2 regions of the Thiofaba sp. EF100 genome follow, and region 1 is predicted to be linked to the other one. Evidence: predicted binding sites of a transcription regulator. Region 1 holds the regulator's gene; the other holds the start of a gene.

What was found. Region 1 encodes FliA, which starts transcription of late flagellar genes. Its sites were predicted from a motif close to GCTAAAGTTNNNNNNNNNNCNGCCGATA; they were not measured.
Region 2: the regulator FliA is predicted to act here: its motif matches at 13,833-13,860, upstream of V6D91_RS00570 (flagellin).

The regions. Positions count from the first base shown of each region.
Region 1 is NZ_JBAJEY010000003.1:135,294-147,027, forward strand. Features, by position in the region: gene V6D91_RS07405 (chemotaxis response regulator protein-glutamate methylesterase) at 1-1,106, opposite strand, end outside; gene V6D91_RS07410 (chemotaxis protein CheA) at 1,146-3,278, opposite strand; gene V6D91_RS07415 (protein phosphatase CheZ) at 3,363-4,079, opposite strand; gene cheY (chemotaxis response regulator CheY) at 4,102-4,485, opposite strand; gene V6D91_RS07425 (RNA polymerase sigma factor FliA) at 4,530-5,267, opposite strand; gene V6D91_RS07430 (MinD/ParA family protein) at 5,264-6,103, opposite strand; gene flhF (flagellar biosynthesis protein FlhF) at 6,138-7,595, opposite strand; gene flhA (flagellar biosynthesis protein FlhA) at 7,644-9,668, opposite strand; gene flhB (flagellar biosynthesis protein FlhB) at 9,832-10,974, opposite strand; gene fliR (flagellar biosynthetic protein FliR) at 10,978-11,734, opposite strand, start outside.
Region 2 is NZ_JBAJEY010000001.1:88,383-107,049, forward strand. Features, by position in the region: gene V6D91_RS00510 (ATP-binding cassette domain-containing protein) at 1-27, shown strand, start outside; gene fetB (iron export ABC transporter permease subunit FetB) at 24-821, shown strand; gene V6D91_RS00520 (ROK family protein) at 874-1,770, shown strand; gene V6D91_RS00525 (DsrE family protein) at 1,986-2,480, shown strand; gene pyrC (dihydroorotase) at 2,560-3,591, shown strand; gene rnt (ribonuclease T) at 3,588-4,292, shown strand; gene ppsA (phosphoenolpyruvate synthase) at 4,387-6,759, opposite strand; tRNA gene V6D91_RS00545 (tRNA-Met) at 6,893-6,969, shown strand; gene V6D91_RS00550 (CPBP family intramembrane glutamic endopeptidase) at 7,147-7,980, shown strand; gene V6D91_RS00555 (TonB-dependent receptor) at 8,001-9,989, shown strand; gene grxD (Grx4 family monothiol glutaredoxin) at 10,630-10,953, opposite strand; gene glgP (alpha-glucan family phosphorylase) at 11,054-13,612, opposite strand; gene V6D91_RS00570 (flagellin) at 13,915-14,775, shown strand; gene V6D91_RS00575 (flagellar protein FlaG) at 14,854-15,294, shown strand; gene fliD (flagellar filament capping protein FliD) at 15,361-16,731, shown strand; gene fliS (flagellar export chaperone FliS) at 16,751-17,155, shown strand; gene V6D91_RS00590 (hypothetical protein) at 17,166-17,495, shown strand; gene V6D91_RS00595 (6-hydroxymethylpterin diphosphokinase MptE-like protein) at 17,434-18,667, opposite strand, start outside.

The DNA.
Region 1 (11,734 bases):
AGGCCCGCGGCCAGTTCCCCAAGGTCGAGTACGGCGTCCGCGAGGCCGGCCTTCGCCACTTCCATCGGCATGCCGTAGATCACGCTGCTGTCCTTGTCCTGGGCCCATACCCGTCCTCCGGCCGCCTTGAGCGCGCGCGCGCCCAACACGCCGTCGCTGCCCATCCCGGTCAGCACCACCCCCAAGACATCCGCGCGGTATACGCTGGCCGCGCTGGAAAAACCGATGTCGACACTGGGACGGTAATGCTCCTTCGGCGTGGCCTCGCGCATGACGAAGGCGGGCTTCCCCTGGCGCCAGCCAATCTGGGTATGCTGGCCACCAGGGGCAATGTAGACATGGCCAGGAAGCGGCTGCTCGCCGTCCTCAGCCTCCTTGACCGCCAGCGGAATGATGCGATTCAGACGCTCGGCGAAGGCCTGGGTGAACAGCGCTGGCATGTGCTGGAGCACCACGATCGGCACCGGATAGCTGGCCGGCAGCCCCTGCAGGACCTTTTGCACCGCGGCGGGACCGCCGGTCGATGCCCCAATGACCAGTATCCCGCGCGGACTTAGGAAGTGCTCATCCTGTTTTCGCACCCTTCCGGCATCCATCCCCGAAGCCTGCTTCGCAGGTTCAGCGCCAGGATTGTCCTGCTCCCGACCCTTGCGAAACTCCGGCTGAAACGAAGGAGCCGCCGGCCGTGCCGGAGCCGCCGTGTGCGCGGCCAGACGGCGCAGGGCCAGCAGGCGCAGCTTGGCCTTGAGGAGAGGGGCTTGCTGTGCAAGATTGCCCGTGCCAGCCTCGTCCAGCTTGGGCATGAAATCCAGCGCCCCCGCATCCAGCGCGTCGAAGGTGGCCTGTGCCCCATAGCGGGTCAGCGAAGAGAGCATCAGGATGGGGGTGGGGCAGCGCTGCATGATCTGCCTTGTGGCGGCAATGCCGTCCAGTCCCGGCATCTCCACGTCCATGGTGATGACATCGGGCTTCAGCTGGCATGCCAGACTGACCCCGTGCTCACCATCCGTCGCCTCGCCGATGACCTCGAAACCAGGCTCCCGCGCGAATATCTCGCGCAGCATGCGCCGGAAAAAGGGCGAATCGTCAACGATCAGAATGCGCATGGTTCGCCCATCTCCATGGCAAACCGCCCGCTTTGGACATCACGCCACAAGTCGTTCACCCCGGCGATGCCCGTATTTCTTCAAAAGGCCGGCCAGATCGAAGATCAGGGCGATGTTGCCGTCCCCGGTGATGGTTGCGCCGGCGAAGCCGGGCAGGCCGTGCAGCAGGTCGCCGAGCGGCTTGATGACGACCTCTTCCTGTCCCAGCACGCGATCCACGATCAAGCCGACGGTCTGGGTGCCCACCTGCAACATGACGATCTGCGCTTCGCTCTCATCCTGGCGCACCGCCTCCCCGGGGATGGCCATCCACTGGCGCAGGTCGAACAGCGGCAGGGCTCGGTTGCGCACGGTAATGGTCCGTTGCCCATCCACGATGTTGGTGGATTTGCCTTCCATCTCGAAGATCTCACTCACGTTGCCGAGCGGCATCGCGTACTTGCGCTCGTTCACCACCACCATCAGGGTGGGGAGGATAGCCAGGGTCAGCGGGACCTTGATGCTGATCAGCGTGCCCTGCCCGGGTGAAGAATCGATGACGATGCTGCCGGAAAGCTTGGCGATCGAGGTCTTGACCACGTCCATCCCCACCCCACGCCCGGAGATGTCAGAGATCTGCTCCTTGGTCGAGAAGCCAGGCATGAAGATCAGGTCGAAGCACTCACGCGGGCTCAGGCGCACGGCCACTTCGGGCTCGAGAAGCCCCTTCTCGACCGCCTTGCGGCGCAGCTTATCGGGGTCCATGCCCGCGCCGTCATCGCGGATGGTCAGCAGGATGTGATCCCCCTCCTGCGAGGCGGACAGCACAACAGTACCGACGCGCGGCTTGCCTTGGGCGACGCGGGCGTCGGGCATCTCGATGCCGTGGTCCACGGCGTTGCGGACGAGGTGCACCAGCGGATCGGCAAGGGCTTCGACCAGGTTCTTGTCCAGGTCGGTCTCCTCCCCCTCGAGCACCAGCTCGACCTGCTTGCCGAGCATCCGCGCCACATCGCGTACCACGCGCGGGAACCGGCCAAAGACCTTTTTGATGGGCTGCATGCGGGTCTTCATCACCGCCGCCTGCAGGTCGGAGGTGACCGTATCCAGGCTGGCGATGGCTTGGGCAGCACTCTCATCCTTGAAACCGGCCTTGAGCGTATTCAGCCGGTTGCGCACCAGCACGAGCTCGCCGACCAGGTTCATGATGGCATCCAGGCGCTCGGTGTCGACGCGCACGGTGGATTCGGGCTTTTCCGCAGGAGGCGCCTTAGGCGCCTCGGAGCGGGCTGGCTCGGAGGATGGGGCAGCCTTTGATGAGGGGGGCACGGCGAGTGCCGGCGGCATGGCCACACCCTTCGCGGACGGCCCCTTGCCCTCGCCGTACAGACTATCGAGCAGTTTGTCGAACTCGTCCTCGGTGATCAGATCGCTCGCCGGGGAGGCGGCCGCGGCCGGCGCCGCCAACGTCACTCCGGGGGCCGAAGGCCCCTTGCCTTCGCCGTAGAGACTGTCGAGCAGTTTGTCGAACTCGTCCTCGGTGATCAGGTCGTCCGCGGCTCCGCCCGTCTTGCCCGACCCCGAAGACAGGGCTGAAGGCGCTCCCCCGACCGCGGCGGTCGATGGCCCCTGCCCCTGTCCGTACATGGAGTCGAGCAGCTGTTCGAATTCATCCTCGCCGATGAGATCCGCCTGGGAAGTCTCGTTTCCGGCCTCAGCCGCGGCTGGCGCCACCTCCGTCTCCGGCTCCACGGCGGGTTCGATGAGCTCGGGGGAGGAGGCCTCGGCCATGACCGGGGGGGCGGCAGGCGCCATCAGCGCCTCGAGATCGCGAAGAAGGCCAGCGTCGGCATGCTCCGGCATCTCCCCTTCACGCAAAGCGGCGAACATCGACTTGAGGGTGTCGAGCACACGCAGCATGACGTCCATGAGCTGGGCGTCGACGCCCCGCTCGCCGTTGCGCAGGAGGTTGAACACATCCTCGGCGCGATGGCAGACCTCGACCAGGGGATGCAGCTCAAGGAAACCCGCCCCGCCCTTGATGGTATGGAATCCCCGGAACACGGCATTCAGCAGGGCGCGATCGTCCGGGGTGCGCTCGAGCTCGATCAGTTGCTCATCGAGGCCGTCGAGCAGTTCACCGGCCTCGATGAGGAAATCCTGCAACAGTTCCGGATCGGCATTGAGCGACATGATCTACTCCCACTCTCAAGGGGCTGCCCCGCGGCACCCGCCATCCTGATTGATGAATTTTCGGAGCCTCGAAGTGCCCTGCTGTCAGAACCCGAGGCTCGCCAGAAGGTCATCGACCTCGTCCTGGCTCTGTACCACGCCCGCTTTGGCGGTGGGCAGGGCCGGACCCTCGGCGCGCGTGGCCTCTTCGGGGTCCCCCGCGCACGCTTGTCCGGTGCTTCCCACCAGGCGGATGAGCTTGACCATCTCCCCCTCGAGCCGCTCGAGCAGCAAGATCACCCGGTGCAGCAGCTGGCCTGTCAGGTCCTGATATTCCTGCGCCAGGATGATCTCGTTGAGCTGGGCGCGTACCTGCTCCCCCTCCCGATTGACCGAGGCAAGGTAGGTCTCGACCGGCCCCAAGGCGTCCTGCAGGGCCTGGTTACCGGGATGCAGCTCGCGCAACGCGGTCAGGCGCTCCGTCACCCGCTGCGAGCGGCGGATGAGGTTGTCGGTCAGAGGCAGGGCCTGCTCAGCCGCCCCGAGCGTGCGGTTGGCCGCCTGTTCGGTGAGGCTGGTGACGTAGCGCAGCCGCTCGCGCGCATCAGGCATGTCCTGGGCCGTCAGCGCATCGAGTCGGCTGTCCTCGGAAAACTGGCGCAGGGAATCGTGCAGGTCGCGGGTGATCGAGCCGATCTCCTTGAACAGCAAGGATTCGCGCGCCTCGGTCAGGTTCATCAGGGCCTGCCGGGCGGCCGGCTCGTCCCCCTGCCGGAGGGTCTCGAGCAACTGCTCGGCCTGGGCCAGGAGTTCCGGGTTCATGAAGGCACTCATGCCATCTCCTTCAGGCAACGCGCTCGAAGATCTTCTCGATCTTTTCCTTGAGGGTGCCCGCGGTGAAGGGCTTGACGACATAGCCGTTCACGCCGGCCTGCGCGGCCATGATGATTTGCTCGCGCTTGGCTTCGGCGGTGACCATCAGTACCGGCAGCCTGGCCAGTTCCGGATCGGACCGTACCGCCTTCAGAAGGTCGATGCCAGTCATGCCCGGCATGTTCCAGTCGGTGATCAGGAAGTCGTAGTGACCGCCCCGCAGCATCGGCAGGGCGGTCGCACCGTCGTCCGCCTCCTCCACGTTGGTGAAGCCGAGCTCACGCAGCAGGTTCTTGATGATGCGTCGCATGGTGGAGAAATCATCCACCACGAGAATCTTCATGTTTCGGTCCAACTCACTTTCCCCCTTGCAGACGGGCCGGCAGGCCCGCCGTCAATTCAAAATCGTGCATTATCGCGCCATTCGGCCAGCCTGGCACGCAATCGCATCAGCGCCTTGCCGTGAATCTGGCTGACGCGCGACTCGCTCACCCCAAGCACCGCGCCGATTTCCTTGAGGTTCAGCTCCTCGACGTAGTAGAGGGACATCATCAGCCGTTCACGCTCGGGCAGGTCGGCGATCGCCTGGGCAAGCTCCATGCGGAAGCGCTCGTCGAACAGGCTCGCCTCGGGGCCGGGACGCTCGTCGGCCACGTCGAGGGTGAGATCCTCGCTCTCCTCGCCCGCATGATCGAGGCTGAAGACCGAGGCCCCCGCACTGTCGGCGAGGATCTGGTGGTATTCGTCCAGGCTGATCCCGAGTTGCTCGCACACCTCCGCATCGCGCGGCTCGCGGCCAAGCCGCTTCTCCAGTTCGCGTACCGCCTCCGCCACTTCGCGGCTGCGGCGGTGCACCGAGCGCGGCGTCCAGTCGTGTTTTCTCACCTCGTCCAGCATCGCCCCGCGGATGCGGATGCCGGCGAAGGTCTCGAAGCTCGCCCCCTGCCCCTCCCGATAACTGCGGGCCGCCTCCAGCAACCCCATCATGCCCGCCTGGATCAGATCCTCGACCTGCACAGTGGCCGGCAGACGCGCGCTCAAATGAAAGGCGATGCGCTTGACCAGGCCGGCATGCTGACGCACCAGCTCACCGGGGTCACCATGCTGGATCTGGGCATACATCGCGCGGGCATTCATGCGCTATCCCCAACCCGCTCGCCGGTGAACTGCACCAGCCGCTCGACGAAGAACTCCAGGCGTCCGTCCGGCCCACTCGGGCGCGGCCACTTGGCGATCCGTTCCGCCATCTGCATGAAGGACTGCGCCGCCCGGCTAGCGTTGTAGGCCTCGACCACCGGCTGCTGGCGCTGCACGGCCTTGCGCAGGTATTCATCAAACGGCACGGCGCCCAAAAAGTTTAGGGTCACGTCGAGAAAGCGGTCGCAGACCGCGGCGAGCTTTTGGTAGAGCAGCCGGCCTTCGCTCGGCGAATGAGTCATGTTGGCGATCACGTGGAAGCGGTCCACACCATGATCGCGCGAGAGTACCTTGATCATGGCATAGGCGTCGGTCAGCGAGGCGGGCTCGTCGCACACCACCACCAGCACCTCGCGCGCGGCACGGGCGAAACTCACCACGCTGTCGGCAATCCCCGCCGCGGTGTCGATGACGAGCGTATCCAGCGGCAGGGTCAGCTCACTGAAGGCATGGATCAGCCCGGCATTCTCGCGCGGCCCCAGCTCGGCCATCTTCTTGACCCCGGAGGAGGCCGGCACGACGTGGATCCCCGCCGGCCCCTGGACGATGATCTCCTGCAGGCTGTGCGTGCCTTCCATGACGTGGGCGAGATTGAGCTTGGGGTGGATGCCGAGCAGCACATCCACATTGGCCATCGCAAGGTCGGCATCCATGAGCATGACTTGCTGCCCGCTGTGGGCCAGCGCCACGGCGAGGTTGACCGAGACGTTGGTCTTGCCCACCCCGCCCTTGCCGCTGGTCACCGCCAACACCTGCACCGGACGCATCTTTTGCATGGCACGCAGGGTTTGTGCCTGGTCAGCCCCCATCTCAACCATGCGCCGCCACCCCCGTCCAGCCCCAGCTCATGCGTTCCTCGGTCATCTCGTCGTCGTTATTCTGCTGCATCAGCTCCACCGCGCGCGCCACCAGCCGTTCGGCGCGTGCGGTGACCAGATCCTCGGGCACCCGCTGCCCGGTCCCCAGCCAGGCGACCGGCAACTGGGCGTCGATCACCGCCCCCAAAGCATCGCCCAGCGAGCCGGCCTCGTCCAGTTTGGTCAGCACGCAGCCCGCCAGGTGAAGATGGCTGAAGCGCTGCACCGCCTCACGCGTCATCGCCCGCTGGGCGCTGGCGGAGATCACCAGCAGCGACTGCAGCCGGGCGGAGGCGGAGCGCAGGTTGCGCATCTGCTCCATCAACCGGGTGTCACGCTGGCTCATGCCGGCCGTATCCACCAGCACCAGGCGGCGGTCGGCCAGGCCGTCGAGGGTGCGGGCAAGCCCGGCGGCATCCTCGGCCACGTACAGCGGCACGTCAAGGATGCGGGCGTAGGCGCGCAGCTGGTCATAGGCGCCGATGCGGTAGTTGTCGGTGCTGACCAGGGCGATGTCCTTGCGTCCATGGCGCATGACAAAGCGCGCGGCGAGCTTGGCCACGGTGGTGGTCTTGCCCACCCCGGTGGCGCCGACCAGGGCGAACATGCCGCCGCTCTCGGTCAGATCCTCGCCCAGCACCGGGATGCGCGCGCCGAGGCTGCGCAGCGCCAGATCCCAGCCCTGCTCGCCGAGCGCGGCCTCGCCCAGGTCCTCCACCACCTCGCGCGCCAGGCGCGGGGCGAGCCCCAGGCCCGTCAGACGGCGCATCAGTTCGGACTGCAAAGGATGATGGCGGGCGTAACGGCGCCACTCCAGCACGCGCAGCTGGCTCTCCATCAGCGTGCGCAGGCTGCGCATCTCCTCTTCCAGGCGCTCCACCCGCAGCGAGGCGGCCGGAGTCTCCTCGGCCTTCGGGGCCTGTCCGCGGTCACGCGCATAGGGGTCGGGCAGATCCTCGTCATCGAGCGCGGCCAGCGCCTCCCGCCCGCCCATGTTCCGACGTTCCCAGTCCTCCTCCCCCTTCGCAGGCGAGGCGGCCGGCGTGTGCAGGGCCTTCAGCGGGGACGGCGAGGCGGGCTCGCTGCGCGGCGCCGTGGCAGCCGAGACCGGGGCAGGCTGGGGAGCGCCCGCGGTGAGGATGGCGCGATCCAGCGGCTCGTCCTCCCACAGATCGAGCCCGGCCGGACGGGCGGCCGGCTTCGGCGGCCAGGCCATGCCGGACACCCGGACTGCGGGTGCCGGTTTGTTGACGGCCTGCTGCAGGCTGGCCTCGACATCCAGCGCGGCGAGGATCTCCACCCCCTCGTCGGTGCGCTTGTTGGAAAGGATGACGGCATCGGCACCCAGCTCCTCGCGCACCTGGCGGATGGCCTGGCGCATGTCGGGGGCGGTAATGCGTCGAATCTTCATGATGCTTTCCTCTCCTGCATTCACTATGGCCGGATCAGCCGACCGTCTTTACTGGCCGATACTGGCCACCACGCGGATCTGCCGGTTTTCCGGCACCTCCTGGTAATTCAGCACCCGCAGGCCCGGGATGGCGTAGCGCAGCATGCGCGCAAGCCAGGGCCGCAGCGGCGGGGCCACCAGCAGCACCGCCGGCTCGCCCTGCATCTCCTGGCGCTGGGTGGCCTCCGAGAGCGAGCGATGCAGGCGCTCCGCAAGCCCAGGCTCCAGTCCCGGGCCCACCTCGCCGCTGCCTTGAGTGGTATTAAGCAATAACTGTTCCAGACTCGGCTCGAGGGTGATCACCGGCAGCTCCGGGGCCAGGCCATTGATGCTCTGCACGATCATCCGGCCAAGGGCCACGCGCACGGCGGCGGTCAGCTGGGCCGCATCCTGGGTGCGCTGGGCCTGCTGGGCGAGGGTCTCGGCAATGGTGCGCATGTCGCGGATCGGCACCTTCTCCTCCAACAGGTTCTGCAGCACCTGCACCACTGTAGTCAGCGGCAGGGCCCGCGGCACCAGATCCTCCACCAGCTTGGGCGCGGTCTGCTTGAGGGTCTCCAAGAGCTGCTGCACCTCCTCGTAACCGAGCAGCTCCTGCGCGTTGTCCTGCAGGATCTGCGAGAGATGGGTGGCGATCACCGTGCTGGCATCCACCACCGTGTAGCCCAGGGCCTGGGCATGCTCACGGTCAGCCGGCACGATCCACACCGCCTCCAGGCCAAAGGCCGGGTCCTTGGTCTGGATCCCCTTCAGCGTGCCGTGCACCTGGCCAGGGTTAATCGCCATCTCGCGATCCGGGTGGATCTCGCCCTGCCCGATCGGCACGCCATGCAGGCTGATGCGGTAAGCGTTGGGTGCAAGGTCAAGGTTGTCGCGGATGTGCACGGCCGGGACCAGAAAACCGAGCTCCTGCGACAGCTTCTTGCGCACGCCCTTGATGCGCGGCATCAGCTGCCCCCCCTGGTTGCGGTCGACGATCGGGATCAGGCCGTAGCCCACCTCCAGACCGATGACATCGACCGGGGGCACGTCCTCCCAAGTCAGCTCGCGGGTCTCCGGCCGGGCCGGGGCCTGCGCCTCGAGCGGGACGGGCGGCTTGGCCCGCGCCGCCTCCTCCTGCTTGCGCGCCATCCACCAGGCGCCGAACCCGGTCACCGCGGCCAGGCTCAGGAAGGCGAAATTGGGCATGCCGGGCACCAGCCCCATGCCACCCATGATCCCGGCGGTCACGCCCAGCACCTTCGGGTTGGCGAACATCTGCTTGAAGACCTGCTCGCCCATGTCCTGCGACTGGGTCATGCGGGTGACGATGATCGCGGTGGCGGTCGAGAGCAACAGCGCCGGGATCTGCGCCACCAGACCATCGCCGATGGTCAGCAGGGTGTAGGTGCGGCCGGCATCGCCAAAGCTCATGTCGTGCTGCACGACGCCGATGATGAGCCCGCCGATCAGGTTGATGATCAGGATCAGGATGCCGGCCACCGCATCGCCGCGCACGAACTTGCTGGCACCGTCCATCGACCCGTAGAAGTCCGCCTCTTGGGCCACCTCTGCCCGCCGCGCACGCGCCTCCTCCTGGGTGATGAGCCCGGCGTTGAGGTCGGCGTCGATCGCCATCTGCTTGCCGGGCATGGCATCGAGGGTGAAGCGTGCGGAAACCTCCGACACCCGGCCGGCGCCCTTGGTGACCACCACGAAGTTGATGATCACCAGGATCACGAACACCACCACGCCGACCGCGAAGTTGCCACCGATCACGAACTCCGCGAACGACTCGATCACATGTCCAGCGGCCGCGCCGCCCTGGTGCCCCTCGAGCAGGATCACGCGGGTGGAGGCGATATTGAGCGCCAGTCGCAACAAGGTGGAGACGAGGATGATGGTGGGGAAGACCGCGAAGTCGAGCGGCCGCAGGACGTAGACCGTCACCATCACCACCACGAGGCTCAGGGTGATGTTGAAGGTGAAGAACGTATCGAGCAGGAAGGGCGGCAGGGGGATGACCATCATCGTCAGAAGAATGACGATGATCATCGGCGCGCCCAGACCGCGCCCGCGCCAACCCCGCACCTGACCCAGCAGGGCCTTGGGGTCGAGGCGTGGCAGACTCAGATCGGCAAGCTTCATGTTTCCTCGCTCAAGGATGACGTAGGCCCCTGCGGGCCTTGGTCATCCTCTAGCACGGATCATGCCGTCCTCATGGAGCCTCGGTGGTCCACGGCCCCTCCGGCACCTCGACCTCCGGCCTGGGTGGCGGCATGCCCCCCTTCCGGCGGGCCTCGTTGAGCTGGTAGACATAGGCCAGCACCTGCGCCACCGCGCGGTAGAGTTCGGCAGGGATCGGCTGATTGAGGTCGGTGGTCTGGTACAGCGCACGGGCCAGCGGCGGGGCGGAGAAGATCAGCACGCCGTTGGCCTCACCGAGCTCGCGAATGCGCGCCGCCACCAGGTCCCGCCCCTTGGCCACCACGATCGGCGCGTCGCCGCGCGCGGCGTCATAACGCAGGGCCACGGCGAAGTGGGTGGGGTTGGTGATGATGACGTCCGCCTTCGGCACCTCCTGCATCATGCGACGCTGGGCGGCCTGCATCTGCAGCTGACGGATCTTCTGCTTGACCTCGGGCTTGCCTTCGGTCTCCTTGAACTCGTCTTTGATCTCCTGTTTGGTCATGCGCAGTTGCTTGATGTGCTCCCACAACTGGTAGGGCACATCCGCGGCCGCGATCAGCAGGGTGACTGCGCTCATCCACAGGAAGCCCCAGCCGAGGATGTCCATGCCCGCCAATAATCCGCCACGCGGATCGGTCAGGCCAAGGCGCAAAAAGTCGTCGAGATCCCACCAGATCACCAGGGCGGCCACCGCACCCACCAACAGGAACTTGAGGATGCTCTTGAAGAGCTCGATCAGGGCGCGCAGGGCGAACATACGCTGCAACCCCTTGAGCGGATCGATGCGCTCGAACTTCGGCGCGAGAGCCTTCCAGCTGAAGCTGATCCCGCCCATCAACAGCGGGGCCAGGAAGGCCGCGAGGATCAACAGCCCCAGCAGGGGCAGGATGGCGAGAAAGCCGCGCCAGGCCATCTCGCCCAGCTCCCGCGTCATCCAGCGCGGGTCGAGGATCATCTCGCGGGTCAGGCTAAGCCCCTGGCGCATCTCATCCATCAGGGCCACCGCTATCCCGGGCCCCAACAGAAGCAAGCCTGCGGCCGAGATGATCAACACCAGGGTGGTGGAGAGCTCACGCGAGCGCGCGATCTGCCCCTGCTCGCGCGCCTCGCGCTGGCGTTTCGGGGTTGGGGCTTCGGTCTTTTCCTGACCGCTGTCCGGCGCCTCCGCCATGCCCTAGCCCCCGAGCATCTGGCGCATAGCAATCAGCCCCTGCTCGAGCAGGTGCTCGAACTGGGGTCTGAGCACCGGCGCGGCCAGCAGCATCATGACGAAGCCCACCAGCAAGGTGAGCGGGAAGCCGACCGAGAAGATGTTCAGCTGCGGCGCAGCGCGGGTAATGACCCCGAGGGCGAGGTTGGTCAAAAGCAGGGCGGTGAGCGCGGGGAGCGCCACCCACATCGCCCCCTCGAACATCCTGCCGGCCCAGCCCACCACCGCCCACCAGGCCTCCCGTCCGAGCGGTTCGGCGGTGATCGGCATCAGGCGGAAACTGTCGGCCAGCATCTCGACCAGCATCAGGTGCCCATCCAGGGTGAGGAAAAGCAGGGTCACGACGATGGTGTAGAACTGGCTGATCACCGGCACACTGACCCCATGCTGGGGGTCCACCGCGGAAGCAAACCCCAGCCCCATGGTCATGGCGATCACCTCCCCCGCGTTGATGAACACGGCGAACACCAGCTGCAGGATGAAGCCCATGCCGACGCCGATCAGGATCTGGTTGGCGGCCATCAGCACCGCCTCGGGCGAGAACGGATCAACCTTGGGGGCCTCGGGTACCAGCGGCATCATCACCAGGGTGATCAGCAGCACGGCCAGGATGCGCACGCGGGTGGGCAGGGTGCGCGCCCCAAACGGCGGGGCCACCATCATGAGGCCGCCGATGCGCAATAAGGGCCACATGAAAAGCCCGAGCCAGGCCATCACCTCC
Region 2 (18,667 bases), on a different contig from region 1:
GAATTGAAGGCGAGGGGGGTGGCATGAACCTGATCGAGCTGACGGCCTCTGACCTCGGGTTGGCCGCCGGGCTGGTGCTGCTGCTGGGCATTTTGATCAGCCTCAATGGCCTCGGGCTGACCCGCTCCCTGTACGTGTCCACGGTGCGCATGACGGTGCAGCTCCTGCTCGTGGGGCTGGTGCTGGAGGCCCTGTTCAGTGCCGATCACCCCTTCTGGGTCGGGGGGATGGGCGTGGTGATGCTTCTGCTTGCGGGCTGGGAGGTGATGGCGCGCCAGCAGCGCCGTATCCGCGGCGGCGCGGGCTACCTGATCGGCGTGGCGGCCATGGCCCTGCCGGCCTTCACCCTCACCCTGATGGCGCTGGTGGTGATCATCAAGGTCCACCCCTGGTACACCCCGCAGTACGCCATCCCGCTGCTGGGCATGATCCTTGGCAATACCATGACCGGCATCGGCCTCGGGCTGAACAGTCTGACCCGCGGCGCGGCGGCCGGGCGGCAAGCGATCGAGGCTCAGCTGCTGCTGGGCTTCGATGCGCGCCGCGCCTCGCGCAGCCTGAGGCGAGACAGCCTGCACACCGCGCTGGTTCCAACCATCAACATGCTTGCCGTCGCGGGCATCGTCAGCTTGCCGGGCATGATGACCGGGCAGATCCTCTCCGGCACGCCCCCGCTGGAGGCGGTCAAGTACCAGATCATGATCCTGATGCTGATCGCCAGCGCGACAGGCATGGGCGCCATGCTGGCGATCGAGCTGGGTGCCCGCCGTCTGTTCGACGAACGCCAGCGTCTGCGCCTCGACCGTCTTGCCCAGTCGTGAGTGCCGGGACATGGTTCTCAAATCGCAGCCATCCAATGAAGGGGAGCGATCTATGCGCATGGGGATTGATCTCGGCGGCACCAAGATCGAGGCCGTCGTGCTGGACGATACAGGATCGGTGCGCTTCCGCGAGCGGGTGCCGACCCCACAGGGGGATTACGCGGGGACGCTGGCGGCGATCGGGGGCCTGGTGGCCCGCGCCGAGCGGGCGGTCGGGCAGACCTGCACGGTGGGCATCGGGACGCCGGGGGCGATCTCGCCCGCGAGCGGCTTGATGAAGAACAGTAATTCGACCGTGCTCAATGGCAAGCCACTCAAGCAGGACCTGGAGCAGCTTTTGGGGCGAGAGATACGCATGGCCAACGACGCCAACTGCTTCGCCCTGTCCGAGGCGGTGGATGGTGCTGCGGCCGGGGCGGAGGTGGTGTTCGGCGTGATCGTCGGCACCGGCTGCGGTGCGGGCGTGGTGGTGCGCGGCCATGCCCTGACCGGCCCCAATGCCATCGCCGGGGAGTGGGGACACAACCCGCTGCCCTGGCCGACGGATGAGGAGCGACCGGGGCCCGCCTGTTACTGCGGCAAGCACGGCTGCATCGAGACCTGGCTGTCCGGTACCGGCCTTGCGAACGTATTCGTAGCGGAAACCGGGGAGAGGCTTCAGGCGCCCGGGATCGTGGCTCGTGCCGAGGCTGGGGATGCCGTGTGCGAGGCTGCCCTGCAGCGTTACGAGGATCGCATGGCGCGGAGTCTGGCACACGTCATCAATATCCTCGACCCGGACGTGATCGTGCTCGGCGGTGGGATGTCCAACGTGCGCCGCCTGTATGACAACGTGCCGAAGCTGTGGGGCCGGTACGTGTTTTCCGACCGGGTCGCTACCCGTCTCCTCGCCCCCCTGCATGGCGACTCCAGCGGTGTGCGCGGCGCGGCCTGGCTGTGGTCCATGTGACATGCGCGGAACCTGGGGCGTCCTGCGCTGCCAAAGAGAACAATGAGATGGTCTGAGCACGACGTGCCTGTCGCGGCGAGGGCGCCGCTCCTACGCGAGCCTTCAGAGCGATGGGGCAGGTTCATGCGATGGCCCTGAGGACGGGAGGATGGGGCCCCGCGCCTCATAGACCGGACTTTTGGTATAGTTCCGAAAAATTGATAAGGAGTCCCTGGATGAGCAACGCCCGCCGCCGATTTCTGACCGGTCTTCCCGCCGTGGGGGCCCTGTTCGGTCTTTCCTCCGCCGTGCAGGCTGCCGAAGCCAAGAAGGAGGCCAAGAAGGGCGAGCGTTTCCCTGGGGATCCGCCCGAACACAAGATCGTCTACCAGCTCAACCACTCCGAGTGGGAGTACATCGAGCACATTCTCAACTCGATCAGCGCCATGCTGACCAAGTACGAGGACAATGTGTCGATCGCGGTGGTGGTGTTCGGCTCGGGGATCCACCTGCTCGCCAAGAACCCGAAGCGTGACATCCCGGCCATCCTGCGCCAGCGCGTCGAGTCCCAGGCCAAGAACTACGGCGTGAAGTACATCGCCTGTGGCAACACCATGAAGACCATCGGCTGGGAAAAGTCCGATATGCTGGACTTCGCCCAGGTCGAGGAAGTCGGCGCCGCGGCCATCATGGAGCTGCAGGAGAAAGGCTACGCCTATCTTGCGTGGTAACCCCCTGCCGATGCCGCGCATGAGCCCGGTCCGCCGGGCTTTTGCTTGAACAGAACAAGCCCATCGTGTGAGCCTCCGCATGCAGATCACCCTGACCCGTCCTGACGACTGGCACATCCACCTGCGCGACGGCGCCATGCTCAAGGCGGTGCTGCCTGACGTGGCGCGCGAGTTTGCCCGCGCCATCGTCATGCCCAATCTCGTCCCGCCGGTGGTGATCACCGAGGATGCACGGGCGTACCGTGAGCGTATCCTCGCCGCGCTGCCTGCGGGAGCCTCCTTCCAGCCGCTGATGACCCTCTACCTCACCGGCAACACGCCGCCCGAGGAGATCGCCCGCGCCAAGGCGAGTGGCATCGTCCATGCCGTCAAGCTGTATCCGGCCGGGGCGACCACCAACTCCGACCGCGGGGTGACCGACATCCGCGCGGTCTACCCGGTGTTCGAGGCTATGCAGCGCGAGGGCATGGTGCTGTGCGTGCATGGCGAGGTGGTCGATCCGGGCGTGGACATCTTCGATCGCGAGAAGGTCTTTATCGACCGTGTGCTCGCGCCCCTGCTGCGTGATTTTCCTGAGCTGAAGGTGGTGATGGAGCACATCACCACCCGCGATGCCGCCGAGTTCGTCAAGGCGGCCCCGGCCAATGTCGGCGCCACCATCACCGCCCACCACCTGCTGTACAACCGCAACGCCATGCTGGTCGGCGGTATCCGTCCGCACTACTACTGCCTGCCGATCCTCAAGCGCGAGGAGCACCGCCAGGCGCTGGTGGCGGCGGCCACCAGCGGCAACCCGAAGTTCTTCCTCGGCACCGACAGCGCGCCGCACCCGAAGAACGCCAAGGAGTCGAGCTGCGGTTGTGCCGGATGCTACACCGCGCACGCCGCCATCGAGCTGTACGCCGAGGCCTTTGACCAGGCGGGGGCCTTGGGGCGGCTGGAGGGCTTTGCCAGCCACTTCGGCGCGGATTTCTACGGCCTGCCGCGCAATGAGGGCCGCATCACGCTGGTGAAGGAGGCGTGGACCGCGCCGGCCCCGATCGAGGTCGAACCGGGCGTGGAGCTGGTGCCCCTGCGCACGGGCGAGGCTCTGCACTGGCGCCTGACGTGAGCGAGCACGGCAAGGGCCTGATGGCTGCCCGTTTCCGCGGCTTTCTTCCGGTGGTCGTGGACATGGAGATGGGCGGCTTCGAGGCCTCCACCGACGCGGTGCTGGAGATGGGGGCCGTGATCCTCGGCTTCGATGCCGAGGGACGACTGGGGGCGGGGGAGCAGGTCGGTGTGCACGTGGCGCCGTTTGCAGGGGCACGCATCCTTGAGGAGGCGCTGAAGGTCAACAAGATCGACCCGTTCAATCCGCTGCGCCATGCTGTGGAGGAGCGTGAGGCGCTGGACCTGATCTTTGCCCCCATTCGCCGCGCGATGAAGGAAGAGGGCTGCAAGCGCGCCGTGCTGGTCGGCCACAACGCCCATTTCGACCTCGGTTTCCTCAACGCCATGGTGGCCCGCACCGGGCACAAGCGGAATCCCTTCCATCCGTTCACGGTGTTCGACACCGCCACGCTGTCCGGTCTCGCCTACGGCCAGACGGTGCTGGCCAAGGCCTGCGCCGAGGCGGGGCTGGCGTGGGATGGCAAGCAGGCGCACGGTGCCCTCTACGATGCCCAGATGACTGCCCAGCTCTTCTGCGGCATCGTCAATGCCTGGAGCGAACATATCCGCCCGCCTCAGCATTTCCTGCCAGCGGCTTTGGGACATGCTGAAAAACCTGGAATGGGACACGTTCCCTCCCCCCTGGTGGGGGAGGGTTAGGGAGAGGGGGGCAACGGGTTATCACCCTCTCCCCCAACCCCTCCCCCTTTAAGGGGGAGGGGAGAATGATTGGTTCAGCGCCTCCTTAGCCGTTTCAGCCCTCTTCTGCTTCGCGTACCACCTGCCGCATCTTCAGCAGACTGTCCGGGTTGAGCGAGAGGGAGTCGATGCCCTGCTCGACCAGGAAGCGGGTGATCTCCGGAAAGTCGGACGGTGCCTGGCCGCAGATGCCGATGTACTTGTCCTGTTTCTTGCAGGCCTTGATCGCCATGCGGATCAGCTCCAGCACCGCCGGGTCACGCTCGTCGAAGCCGGTCAAAAGCCCCGAATCCCGGTCCACGCCAAGGGTGAGCTGGGTCAGATCGTTGGAGCCGATGGAGAAGCCGTCGCACAGCTCAAGGAACGGCTCCGCGAGGATGGCGTTCGCGGGGATCTCGCACATGATGTAGAGCGCAAGCCCCGCCTTGCCGCGCACAAGGCCGTTTTTCTCCATCAACGTGATGACCTCGCGCGCCTCGTCCACCGTGCGCACGAAGGGCAGCAGCAGGGCGACGTTGGTGAGGCCCATCTCCTCCCGCACCCGTCGCATGGCCGCACACTCGAGGGCGAAACCTTCGGCATAGTCCGGGTGGTGGTAGCGTGCCGCCCCGCGCAGGCCGATCATCGGGTTCTCCTCGTCCGGCTCGAAGCCTGATCCGCCGAGCAGGGAGGCATATTCGTTCGACTTGAAGTCAGAGAAACGCACGATCACCGGGCGAGGGTAGAAGGCGGCGGCGATCTGCGCCACGCCCTCGGACAGGCGCTTGACGAAGAAATCGCGCCCATCCGCATGCCCGCGGATCAGGTGGGCGATCTTCCCGCGGGTGGCTTCGTCGACCTTGTCCGGATGCAGCAGGGCATTCGGATGGGCCTGGATGCCGCGCATGATGATGAACTCGAGCCGGGCAAGGCCTACGCCATCCGCCGGCAGGCGGGAGAACTCGAAGGCCTGCTCGGGCTGGGCGACGTTGAGGTAGACCTTGGTGCGGGTGTGGGTTGCTGCCTCATCCAGGCGCTGCTCCTCCACGCGGAAGGGCAGGGCACCCTGATAGATGAAGCCGGTGTCGCCCTCGGCGCAGGAGACGGTCACCGCCTCGCCGTCCGGCACGGTCTGGGTGGCGTCGCCGCAGCCAACCACGGCGGGGATGCCCAGCTCGCGGGCGACGATGGCGGCGTGGCAGGTGCGCCCGCCACGGTTGGTGACGATGGCCGAGGCGCGCTTCATGATCGGCTCCCAGTCCGGGTCGGTGATGTCGGTCACCAGTACCTCGCCGGGTTGCAGTTCATGCATGTCACGTGCATGCAGGATGACGCGTGCGCGGCCGACGGCGATCTTCTGGCCGACGCTGCGCCCCGCCGCGACCACCGTGCCGCGCTCATTAAGGATGTACTGCTTGAACAGGTTCGCGTCCGCCTGGGTCTGCACGGTCTCCGGGCGGGCCTGGACAATGAACAGCTCGCCCGTGTTGCCGTCCTTGGCCCACTCGATGTCCATCGGACGGCCGTAGTGCTGCTCGATGATGACCGCCTGGCGCGCCAGCTCCAGGACCTCATCGTCGCTGATGCAGAATTGGTGGCGCTCGTCCGGCGGAACCTCGATGTTGCGGGTCGAGCGGCCGGCCAGGCTGTCGTGGGTGTAGATCATGCGCATGGCCTTGCTGCCAAGCTGGCGTTTGATGATCGGCCGGTGCCCGCTTGCCAGGGTGGGTTTGAAGACCAGGAACTCGTCCGGGTTGACCGCGCCTTGCACCACGTTCTCGCCCAAGCCCCAGGCGGCGGTGATGAGGACGGCATCGCGGAAACCGGATTCGGTATCCAGGGTGAACATCACCCCGGAGGAGGCGAGGTCGGAGCGCACCATGCGCTGCACGCCGATCGACAAGGCGACCTTGTCGTGGGCGAAGCCCTGATGCACGCGGTAGGCGATGGCGCGGTCGGTGAACAGCGAGGCGAACACGCGCTTGCAGGTCGCAAGCAGGCTCGCTTCGCCGCGGATGTTCAGGTAGGTCTCCTGCTGGCCGGCGAAGGAGGCGGTCGGTAGATCCTCCGCCGTGGCCGAGCTGCGCACGGCGACGTCGACCGTCGCGCCATCCGGCCCGGACATCCTGCGGTAGGCCTCCGCGATCTCGTCGGCGAGTTCGTCCGGCAGGTCGGCATGGGTCAGCCAGTCGCGGATGGTCTGTCCGACCTCGGCCAGGCGCACCACGTCGTCGACATCAAGTCCGGCTAGCAGGTCGAAGATGGGCTCGCGCAGGTGGTTGTGCTCCAGTACCGCCCAGTAGGCCTCGGCGGTGGTGGCAAAGCCGCCTGGCACGTTGACCCCTTTGGGCTTGAGGGTGCGGAACATCTCGCCCAGCGAGGCGTTCTTGCCGCCGACGAGGGGGACATCGTTGATCGTCAATTCTTCGAAGAGTCGGACGTAGCGCATGCGGGTCTCCCTGCTGATCCATCATTGCCCCACCAGCATAGCCCAGTCGCGCACGAAGGGTTTTGTCATCTGGGCGATGGCGCAATTTGGCCTTGACAAGGACGGTGAGATGTCTATAATGCCTCCCATCGAATGCGGGGTGGAGCAGTCCGGTAGCTCGTCGGGCTCATAACCCGAAGGTCGTAGGTTCAAATCCTGCCCCCGCTACCACCATTTGATTGCATGAGGCCGTCCAATTTGGACGGCTTTTTGCATTTCTGCATTCGCATCATCTTCTCGATGCGCAGGCCAGCCCGCCGTGAGCGGCCTGCAGCCGCCCCGCAGGGGGGGCATGGAGCCTTTGCCCACGCTTCCCTCCATCCCTCCAGGGCGGCGACAATCGACTCCATGAGTGTTGTCATTTTTGTTTTCGCCATCCTTGCAGTGCTCGCGGCCTGGTTGCCGATCGGGCGGTATGGTCGCCTGGGACTGGCTGGTGTGGTGGCGCTGGCGGGATTCGGCCTTGGAGTGATCGGGGGCGAGGGGCTGGCCGCTCTGCTCGTTCTGCTACTGATGGCCTGGCGCCTTCAGCCCGATGCGCGGGCAGTCAGCGGGCTGGTCTTCGCGTTGCTGGCGCTGGCGATGGGGTTCGGCCTGCTGCCTGGATTCACGCAGGTCGTGGTGTTCGGACCGGAGGCCATCAAACCTGGCTCAGAAGCCTATGTGCGCGGGGTGAGCCTCGGACTGGTCGCGATCACGCTGCTTCTGCTCGCCATGCATCCGCTGGGGGGCCGTTGGGCGAGCGCAGTCCGGGCGATCCGGCTGGGTGTGGGGGTGGGGCTGCTGACTGCGATACCCGCACTCGGGGCGGGCTACCTGCTGGGCGACCTGGCTTTTGCGCCCGGCCTCCCCGGGGCGGCGTTCATCCTGATGTGGCTGGGTGGGCAGGTGCTGACGCTGGCGATGGAGGAGGGTTTCTTCCGGGGGTTCCTGCAGCGTCATCTGGTCCGCCATGTCCCGGTGGCTGTCGCCATCGTCCTCGCCGGTGTACTGTTTGGGCTGGCGCATTTCGCGGGCGGCTTGAGCTGGATCATCGGCGCAAGCATCGCCGGCGTGGGGTACGGGATTGCGTATCATCTGGGCCGCTCAAGGCTTGAGGCCTCGATGGCCGCCCATCTGACGGTCAACCTGTTGCACCTCTCCCTGTTCAGTTATCCGATGCTTGCCGGTCTTGCTGGATGAAGCGTGTTATGGATCGACCCTTGCCGTTCCTGATATTTCTTGGCCTTGTTGTCCCAAGGCTGCTCCATGCGGGCAGCCCGGTCGATGACGAGTCACTCATTTTCACCGCTGCGCGCCTGCCCCAGGCACCGCAGGAATCTCCCGCTGCGGTGACGGTGATTGACCAGGAGATGATCCGGCTGTCCGGGGCGCGCAAGATCGCCGATCTGATGCTGCTGGTACCGGGCATGCAGGTGGGCAGCAAGGTGGGCAACCTGCAGAGTGTGGCTTACCACGGCATGACCGACGAGTATTCGCGCCGCATGCAGGTGCTGGTGGACGGCCGCTCGATCTACAGCCCGGCGATGGGGGGCGTGTACTGGCTGGATCTGCCGGTGCAGCTGGACGAGATCGTGCGCATCGAGGTAATCCGTGGGCCGAACACGGTCAACTACGGCAGCAACGCCTTCCTTGCCACCATCAACATCATCACCCGCCCGGCACGTGAGTCGACCGGCGGACGGGTCTCGGTCCTCGTTGGCAGCCACGGTGAGCGTGACGTGCAGGCAAGCTACGGCTTCCAGCACGGCCGGTGGGCAGGAAGCCTGAATGCCCTGTCCCAGCGGGACGATGGATATAGCCGGATGGAGACGCCGATCCACGATGACCGTCACCTCAAGGCATTGAACGGCCGATTCGAACTGGACGCTGGGCGTGACGACGAGCTGAGCCTGGCCTTGGGCATCTCCACCGCCGACAAGGGCATCGGCGGCGACCCCGCCCTCAATGGCCTGGCCGAGGGCGGGCCGGCGCGCGAGACGACGGGGAAGAATGACTACCAATACCTGCAGTGGCGCCACGGCTACAACGAGAGCCACTACGGGGTGCTCAGGCTGTCGCGCTCACGTGATGCGCAAACGGATGATGGCTATCTCCTTCCCCATCCCTTGCTGCCCGCCCCGCTGGTCATCGCCGAGGGCTATGACAGTGAGCGCCTGGATGCGGAGTACGAGCACAACACTCAGTGGTCTGACACGCTGCGCAGCTCGGTGGGCCTGGCTTGGCGCGAGGACCGGATCGAGAGTCCGAGTTTCCTCGGCTCCGCGGAGAAGCGGGACAACACCATCCGACGCGCCTTCGCCAATGCCGAATGGCGCATGGCGCCTCCCCTCACGCTCAATTTCGGCGGCATGCTGGAGTCCTCCAGCTTCAATCCGGCTGAGTTCAGCCCCCGCATTGCCGTCCTCTGGCATGCGCAGCCTGGACATACCTGGCGCGTCGGCTATGCCGAGGGTCGGCGCACGCCATTTTTCTATGAGCGCCAGGGGGTGAAGAGCTATACGACCCTCGATGGCAGTACCCGGGTCTACAGCGTGATCGCCTCCAGCCTACTCGACGGCGGGGATGGGTTGCGGACGGAGCATGTGCGGAGCCTCGAACTGGCCTACATCTATCGGCCGAGCCAGAGGCTCGGCCTCGATGCCCGCCTGTTCCGCGATCATCTCTCCGACATGATCAAGCCCACACTGCGCCCGGAAACCGGCGTACTGACCAGCCTGCCAGGCCTGGTGGGGGATTTCGCCAATCTCGGCGAAGTTCATCTGCACGGTCTCGAACTGCAGTTGGATGCCCGTCCCGCCGAGGGCTGGCGCCTGCATGCGAGCTACGCCTGGACACAGCTCGCAGAGCAGAGCCCCCTCGAGCAGGTTGCCGGGCAGAGCTACGCCTACGACCAATCCGCGCCGCGTCATGCAGGCTCCCTGCTGGTCGGCAAGCGGCTGGAGGATGGCTGGACCGTATCCGGCGTGTATTCCCATGTCGGGGCGATGCGCTGGCTCTGGTACACCTATCCGATGCTGGAGCCTCAGGACCGGCTGGATCTGCGCCTGGAGAAACGTTTCCGCGTGGGAGGGCAGGGTCTGCGGATGGAGCTGGTCGGCCAGTACCTGCTGGGTGAACAGAGTGACTTCCTCCCGACACGGCGCTGGCAGCCGGGCATCTATGGCCGCCTGACGCTGGACCTTTCCTGATGTTCCGACGCGTCTGGCGCATCGTTAGCAGGTCGTTGAAAAAGTCGTTCAACGGCCTGTTAAGGCAAGCCATGGAAGGCTTGCGCGAAGGTCAATCACGCTAAGTGATTGACCTTCGGAGCCCGTCGCGGACATGCGCGGCGACGAGGCGAGTTGAAAAAGGGCAGGAAGCCCTTTTTCAACATCCTGTTAGAGCGCTGTTGTGCAAGGGGTTTTATGTTGCCCACAGGGTCTGTGGATAAGTCTGTGAACGATTGTTGGAAAAACGTTCGCAAGGCGTATGGTGAAGAGGCTTTACTTGAATTGATCAAAATTTGACCGCTTAATAAAAATCTAGAAAAAACAATGAGTTGCTGGTTGTTTGTTCGTTTCTTGTGAGCACGGGCTTGCGCTGCAACGGGGCCTTGCCTGGGGATGTGGACTTGTGCATAAGTCGCAGTGAAGAACTTGCATGAAGTTCAATAGGCAACCCGTACAAGTTGCAATCTTGGATTGCAAACGTCGGATAACCTATTGAAAACATAAGCCGGAAAGGGGGGCGGCGTGAGCGCGGAGCGCGCCGGGCCGTTGAGGATTTGAGAGACAAGACGATAGCCTATGGCAGGTTCGTCTGTCCCTCGTCGAGGTGTCGCGTGGGCGCTCAGCCCTTTTTGATGGCCGCTTCCAGCATCGGCTTCAGTTCGCCGCGCTGATGCAGTTCCACGGTGATGTCCGAGCCGCCGATCAATTCGCCGTTGACGTAGATCTGCGGGAAGGTTGGCCAGTCCTGGTAGCGTGGTAGGTTGTTGAAGATTTCCATGTCCGCGAGCACGTTCACATAGGCGAACTCCACGCCGCAGGCCTTGATGGCCTCGGCCGCGCGGCTGGAATAGCCGCACATCGGGAACTGCGGCGTGCCTTTCATGAAGATCACGATCGGGTTGTTCTTAACGATCTCGTCGATCTGCTGGAGGATGGGGTCCATGGGGGATCTCATATGGTTGACTCTGACGGTCAAGTATGGGGATGCTCGTCATGTGTGACAAGCCTTGCAGACGTCTTGGCATCCCGGATCCCAGCCCTCCCTACAGCCACAGCATGCAGCCCATCTCGTAGGGGTGGGTCAGGGCGGGATGCCAGGGGACGATGCGGATGCGGTAGACCTGCAGCCCGGCGAGCGAGGGTTGCATTTTCAGCGTGTACAGCTGGCGCCCCTTCTCGTCCTGGCCGTCGGCCTCGAGAAGATAGTGTGAGTCCAGCTCGAAGTGTGCGCTGTTGCTCAGCCGGCCGAACTGGCATTCCACCCGCACATCCTGGGCCGACAGGCCATCCACATCGACCGCCACCTTGATCTCGAGCGCTTCGCCGTGATGCAACTGGGTTGTGGCGAGATCCACGCGCTCGGCACGGATCTTCGGCCACGTCATACGGATGCGGGCCTTCCATTCGGCCAGTTCGCGCGCCAACTGCCCGCCCTCTGCATGGAAGGCCTTATGGTTGCGCAGGGCGGTCAGGTAGAACCCGCGTGTGTAGTCGAGCACCATGCGCTCGCTGTTGAAGCGGGGCAGAATGCTGCGCATCGAGGCCTTGGACAGCGCGACCCAGCGGCTGGAAAAGCTGCCCTTGTCGCGGTGGTAGTAGAGGGGTACGACCTCCTTGCGCAGCATCTCCATCAGGTCATGGGCCTCCTGGCTGTTGCGGTATTCGGCGCTGTATTCTGGGCCGTGGGGGGTGATGGCCCAGCCGTTGTCGCCCTCAAAGCCCTCACCCCACCAGCCGTCCAGCACGCTCAGGTTGACCACGCCGTTCATGCCGGCCTTCTGGCCGGAGGTGCCGCTGGCCTCCAGCGGGTATTCCGGGGTGTTGAGCCAGACGTCCACACCGGTCACCAGTTTGCGGGCGAGGGCCATGTCGTAGCCCTCCAGCAGCAGGATGCGGCCGAGGAACTCGGGCCGGTGGGCAATCTCCCAGATCGTGCGGATCATCGCCTGGGCGGGCTCGTCGGCCGGGTGCGCCTTGCCGGCGAAGATGAACACCACCGGCCGCTCGTCGTCATTGACCAGCCGCGCCAGCCGTTCCAGGTCATTGAACAGCAGGGTGGCGCGCTTGTAGGTGGCGAAACGGCGGGCGAAACCGATCACCAGCACATCCTGGTCCTGCTGGGTGATGACACTCAGCGACTTGCGGATCACGGCCTCGCTGCTGCCGTTGCGGTGGTGCTGGTCGCGAATGCGCTGGGCGACGTCGTCCAGCATTTCCCGCTTCAGCGACTGGCGCAGGCTCCAGAAGCGGTGGTCGGGGATTTGATCCAGGGCCTCGCGCCAAAAATCCCGGTCGCACAGGTGAAGGCGCCAGTCGCGCTGGCGCTGGTCGAGCAGGTTGGCCCACTCGCGGGCGAGGAAGGTGCTGACATGTACCCCGTTGGTCACGTAGCGGACCGGGTTTTCCTCCGGCTCGATCTGGGGCCAGAGGTCGCGCGCCATCCTTGAGGCGACATGGCCGTGGATGCGACTGACACCGTTGTGCTGGCGCGAGCCTCGCAGGGCGAGCGTGGTCATGTCGAAGCTGGAAGGGGTCGCATCCACACTGCCCAGGCGGATGAAGCGCTCGAAATCCAGCCCCATCCCGTGGGCGATGTCGCGGAAATACTGCTCGACCAGCCCGATTTCGAAGGCGTCGTGTCCGGCATCGACCGGGGTGTGGGTGGTGAACACTGTATTGGTCGCGGTCAGTTCGAGAGCGGCCTCGAAGCCCATGCCCTGGGCGACGTACTCGCGGCAGCGTTCGACGATGAGGAAGGCGGCATGGCCCTCGTTCACATGCCATGCGCTTGGGTGCAGGCCAAGCGCCCGCAGGGCACGCACGCCGCCCATGCCGAGCAGGATCTCCTGCTGGATGCGCATCGATTTGTCCCCACCGTAGAGGCGGTAGGTGATGGCGCGATCCTGAGGGCTGTTCTGCGCAAGGTCGGTGTCCAGCAGGATCAGGCGCACCCGCCCGACATGCGCCTGCCACAGCTTGACCGCGATCTGGCGGCCTGGCAGGGGCAGCCAGAACACCAACTCCTTGCCCGTCTCATCGAGGACCGGGCTGATCGGCAGGTCGTCGAAGTTGACCGGCAGGAACGATTCGACCTGCTGCCCCTGGGCATCGATGGTCTGGGTGAAATAACCCACGCGGTAGAGCAGCCCCACCGCCACGAAGGGCAGCCCGAGGTCGCTCGCCGCCTTGCAGTGGTCGCCGGCCAGGATGCCGAGGCCGCCCGAGTAGATGGGAAAGCTCTCATGGAAACCGTATTCCGCGCAGAAGTAGGCGATCAAATCCTCGTGCGGGTCGAGGTGCGCGGCGATTTCGGGATGGGGCGGGTCGCTCAGATAGCGCTCGAACTGGGCGCGGGTCTCCTCCAGGTCGAACATGTAGGTTGGGTCGGCCAGGGCTGCATCCACGCGCTCCTGGGCCACCCGGCGCAGGAAGATCTTCGGATTGTGGCCGCAGGCCTCCCACAGGGCGGCATCCATGCGGAAGAACAGGCCGCGCACCTTCCGGCTCCAGCTGTAATAGAGATTGTTGGCGAAGTCATGAAGACAGGCCAGGGCGGGTGGGATGTTGGGTTGGACTTCGAGAGAGTAGAGCGAGCCGGGCATGGGTCGGGTCCTGTGCAATGCGTCCGTCACAGGATCATGGCGCAAAAACGTGACGATTCAATCATCGATTGTGCCAGCCGGCCTGTGGGTGGGGCACTTGGCCAGGCCTCAGGCTTTGGCAGTGCAGCGAAAAGAATTTTTCAATGCCCACTAAAGCTTGAAAGCATCGCGCCGATAACAAGTTCGAAAGCGGAGTTTGGACGAAAAAGATCCAGTCAGGGCTAAAGCTTCTCCAGGCCCCGCCGATAAGGTTCCTGACCGATTTCAACCGCGCTCAAGCGCAAGCACAAGGAGACCTAGCCATGGCTAACGTCGTCAATACCAACATGATGTCCATCAATGCACAGCGCAGCCTGTACAAGACGGACATCCTCCAGAAAACCGCAATGGAGCGCCTGGCCTCTGGGATGCGGGTCAATAGCGCCAAGGACGATGCCGCAGGCATGTCTATCGCAGAGCGCATGAACTCCCAGATTCGCGGCATGACCGTGGCCGTGCGCAACGCCAACGATGGCTTGTCGATGGCGCAAACCGCCGAAGGGGCGATCACCGAGCTGCAGGGCATGCTCCAGCGCATGCGTGACCTGACCGTGCAGTCGATGAACGCCACCAATACGGCCTCTGATCGCACCGACCTGAACACCGAATTCCAGCAGCTCAAGCAGGAAATCGGCCGCATCGTCGGCAATACCGAGTTCAACGGCAAGAAGATTCTCAGCACCTCGGGAACCAGTTATCAGTTCCAGGTGGGGGCCAATACGGCAAACAATAACCGGATCACCGTATCCCTTGCCAACCTCTCTACGGCGGGGGCCACCGGTATTGGTAGTGCGATGACTGCTACCATGCACATCTCCACGGCGGCTGGGGCCTCCGCGGTGACCAAGGGCAATTCGGTGATTGGTATTCTGGATGGCGCGATCGGCAAGCTCAACAATCTGCGTGGTCGCCTGGGTGCAGCCCAGAACCGCTTCAATGCGACCATCTCCAACCTGCAGAGCTCGATCGAGAACCAGAGCGCGGCACGTTCCCGCATCATGGATGCTGACTTCGCCTCTGAGACCGCGAACCTCAGCCGTGCTCAGATCCTGCAGCAAGCCGGTACGGCGATGCTGGCCCAAGCCAACCAGGCGCCGCAAGCGGTTCTTGGTCTGCTGCGGTAACATCGGGGTAGCCTAGTCTTATCCTGATGGGGGGAGGAGTTGGATGAAACTCCCCCCCTCCTCATAGGAGGGGCAACGATGCTTATCAATCCCAACCCATTACAGCCTGTGTCGGTCGCTGGAGCACAGATGGCTTCAGAGGGCAATGCTGGCGCCGCAGTTCGAATGGAGCCCGCCACATCCGCGCGGGCTGCCGCAGTTTCTGGTTTTGTGTCTGGCGAGCCTTCATCGGCGGCGCGCCCTAAGGATTCTCCCCAAACCGATTCCCAGGGCGCGCAACCCGATGCGAAGGAACTCGATCAGGCCGTGACTCGGGCCAAGGAATACATTCAGTCCGTGCGCAGGGATTTGAACCTCAATTATGATGAGGAGACGGGGTTGCTCGTCATCAAAGTCGTCGACAAGGATACCGAAGAGGTCGTACGGCAGATCCCGGCCGAAGAAATCCTGGCCTTCATCCACAACATGCTCAAACTAACGGGCGAGCGTGAGGGTGTGTTGCTAAAAGAAAAGGTGTGAACCGCCAAGACTGCATGCATGCATTGAGTCGGCGGCTTTTTTCGAAAATTCCATCGAGGTGCTCCCATGGCCATCACATCCACGGGTCTTGCCACCGGCATGAACATTAACGGTGTCGTTCAGCAGTTGGTGAATGCTGAAGGGCAGGCGGCCAAGGGACTGCTCGACCGCCAGCAGGCTCGCGTTGATACCCGGCTTTCCGGTCTGGGCAAACTCAAGGGGGTGCTCTCCTCGTTCCAGACGGCGCTCAAGAAACTCGAGGCCCTCGATACCTTCAGCGCACGCAAGACCACTTTGAGCAATGATTCGGCTCTGGCCCTGCAGGCTGATCGGACGGCAGCTGTGGGCTCCTACAGCATTGAGGTCCTCAACCTTGCCCGGGCGGAAAAAATGGTTTCCTCAGGCTTGGCTTCTGCGAGCACAGTGGTGGGGACTGGAACCCTGACGCTGGGAGTGGGGGGCAACAGCTTCAGCGTGACCATCGACGCGAGCAACAACACCCTGGCTGGTATTCGTGATGCGATCAACAATGCCAGCGGCAACATCGGGGTGAGTGCGACCATCGTCAATGCGGATGATGGCAGTGGTGGCACCGTGAGCAAGCTGGTGCTCACCGCCAAGGAGACAGGCACCGCCAACGCCCTGAGCGTGAGCATCAGTGATGACGATGGCAACAACGCCGATGCCTCCGGGTTGTCGGGGCTTGCCATGACCCAGTTGGTCGCAGCGCAGGATGCCGTGATCCGGGTGGATGGTCAGACCGTGACACGCTCATCCAATACCATCAGCGATGCTGTCAGTGGGCTGACCTTCAACCTCAAGGCGGTCACGACCAGCCCGGTCACCGCCCAGGTGAGTGCGGACAGCGAGGAGGTCGTGAAGGCATTGCAGGGATTTGTTGACAGCTACAACAGCTTGCGTCAGGTCATGAGCGACCTCGGTCGGTACGACCCCGCCACCAAGAAGGCGGCTGAGCTGACAGGCGATGCCACGCTCCGCAACCTACAGCAGCAGCTGCGCCGTGATCTGACCTCCAATGTGTCCAGCGTGAGTGGTGGTGTGGATTCCCTTGCAGGCATTGGCATCGAAATCGACCGTTACGGTGCCATGAAGCTCAATAGCGCCAAGCTCAGTGAGGCCATGAATGGCAATCCTGCGGTCGTGTCCGATCTTTTCCGTTCTGCCGACGGCGTTGCCACCCGAACCAATGCCAAGATTGACGAATACCTCAAATCGGGGGGGATACTGGATACTCAGACCCGCTCGATGAACGATCAGAAAAGACAGATCGCCGATCGTCGTGCTGCGCTCGACGCGCGGCTGAGCAAAGTCGAAGAACAATATCTGAAGCAGTTCAACAAGATGGATCAGATCGTTGCAGGCTATCAGAGCACCGGCAACTACCTGGCTGCCCAGCTTGCCGGCTTGTTGAAGTAAGGTTTTAAGGAGTCATTTCATGTACATCTCCCCCCGTTCCATGGGCGCCAGTTTCTATTCCAACGTCGGCTTGCAGTCGAGCATCCACAATGCCAGCCCGCATCGGCTGATCCAGATGCTGATGGAGGGGTTCATTGAGCGTGTCAATGTGGCAAGGATTGCCATCGAGCGGGGTGATCATGCGCTGAAGGGCGCGCAGATCTCCAAGGCCATCGCCATCCTGGGTGGGCTGAAGGATGGCCTGGATTTCGAACAAGGTGGGGAGCTTGCTACCAATCTCAGCGATCTGTATTCCTACATGGAATTGGGCCTTTTCGAGGCCAGTGCCAAGAATGACATGGAGCGCCTCGAGGAGGTCAAGCGCCTGATGCTTGAGGTCAAAGGGGCGTGGGACGCGATCCCCGAAATTACCAGCACGCCTTGAGTCAAAAGGCATGAACACCTGCCGCGAGGAGATGCAGGCTATCATGCTCATCTCCCGTGAATTACGTCAGGCCATGGATGACGAGGCGGAGCCTTTGGAGCGTATCGAGTCGCTGGTGGCCGAGCGGGAAGAGCGCATCAGGCGTTTTTTTTCATCCCCCATCGAGTCTGAGCTGCGGGCTGAGGTTGCGGCATGGATTCAAGATCTCATGATCATGGATCGCAAGGCCATGCAGGCTCTTGCTCTGCGCAGACAGAAGATGCAGGAGCAGCACGCTGTCATGCGTCACCAGGCACGGGGTTTGGCCGAATATCAGCAAACGGGTGAGATGGGGGAGTGATCAGGAGGGGGGGGCGATGCCCTAAGCTCCCCTGCATCGCCGTTTCGAGCGCCTTCCGCATGGCTTGCACGCCTTGCTCATTGGCCTTGTCCCCCAGCATGTGGTCGAGTACCAACAACGCACCTTCATAGGCCTGATGGTCGATCAGGTGCTTTGCCAGGCGGAGTTTGGCATGGCTGTCGTCGGGGAAGCGCTCGATATGGCGCCGGTAAGCCTCCACAGCCTGGATCGGGTCACCGGCGATGCGCAGCATTTCCGCATATTGCAGGGTGTACTGCTCGGAAATGGAGGCCAGGCACTGGAGTGCATGCAGTGCTTGTTCAACCTGACCCTGGTCGAGGCTCCAGTTTGTCATCCGCAGCAGGGCATCCTCGCTCAAGCGGAGATCCCCGTGTTCGAGCACCTGGGCATAGGCATCGAGGGCGGAGGCCATGTTGCCCTCGAGTTCGTGAAGATACCCTTCGACCAAGAGCATGAAGGGGCGTCCCTGTGTATGGTTATGATGCTTCTTGAGGGCGATCATAAGTCCCTTGAGCGCATCAATTTTGCGCTGAGAAAAGAGTTGCCGTGCCCGGATGCGCGCTGCGCCAAGGTCGGCATGGGCTTGGGCGCGTTGCATGTGCACGGTGTGCTTGCGCGCTAGGTCCTGTTCGAACTCCCGTTCCAGCGCTTCGCGAAGGGCTTGCTCTTCCAGAGTCAATGTGATGATGCGATCCGGATGACGTTGGGCCCACACCCGGATGCGACCGGGGACGGTGTCGCGGCGCCAACCCTCGGCGATTTCGGCCAGCGGAGTGTTGGCCTCTTCCTCCCGGATACGCAATTTCAGCCGTTGTTCGGCCTCCTTGAGGATAGCCATCAGCCGCTCGGTACCGCTCAGATAGGCGGCGTAATAGTCGTGGCCGATCGTCCGGGTGTCTTCCGCGCTCATGGTTTCATAGTCCATGAAGGGGCGCATCGCCCGCAGCAGGGCCCGCAGGCCCATGCGCTTGACGATCAGGCTCAAATGGCCGTGTTTCTTGCTGAGCGTTTTTTCGATTCGGTCCAGCTTTTTCTTGGACTTTCCGCTCTCGATCAGCCCGCTGTTCGGGTTGAACATCGAGTCATTGATACGGATGGCTTCTTTGATCAGGCTGCGCATGATCTCCAACTCATGCTGGATGCGTGAAAAC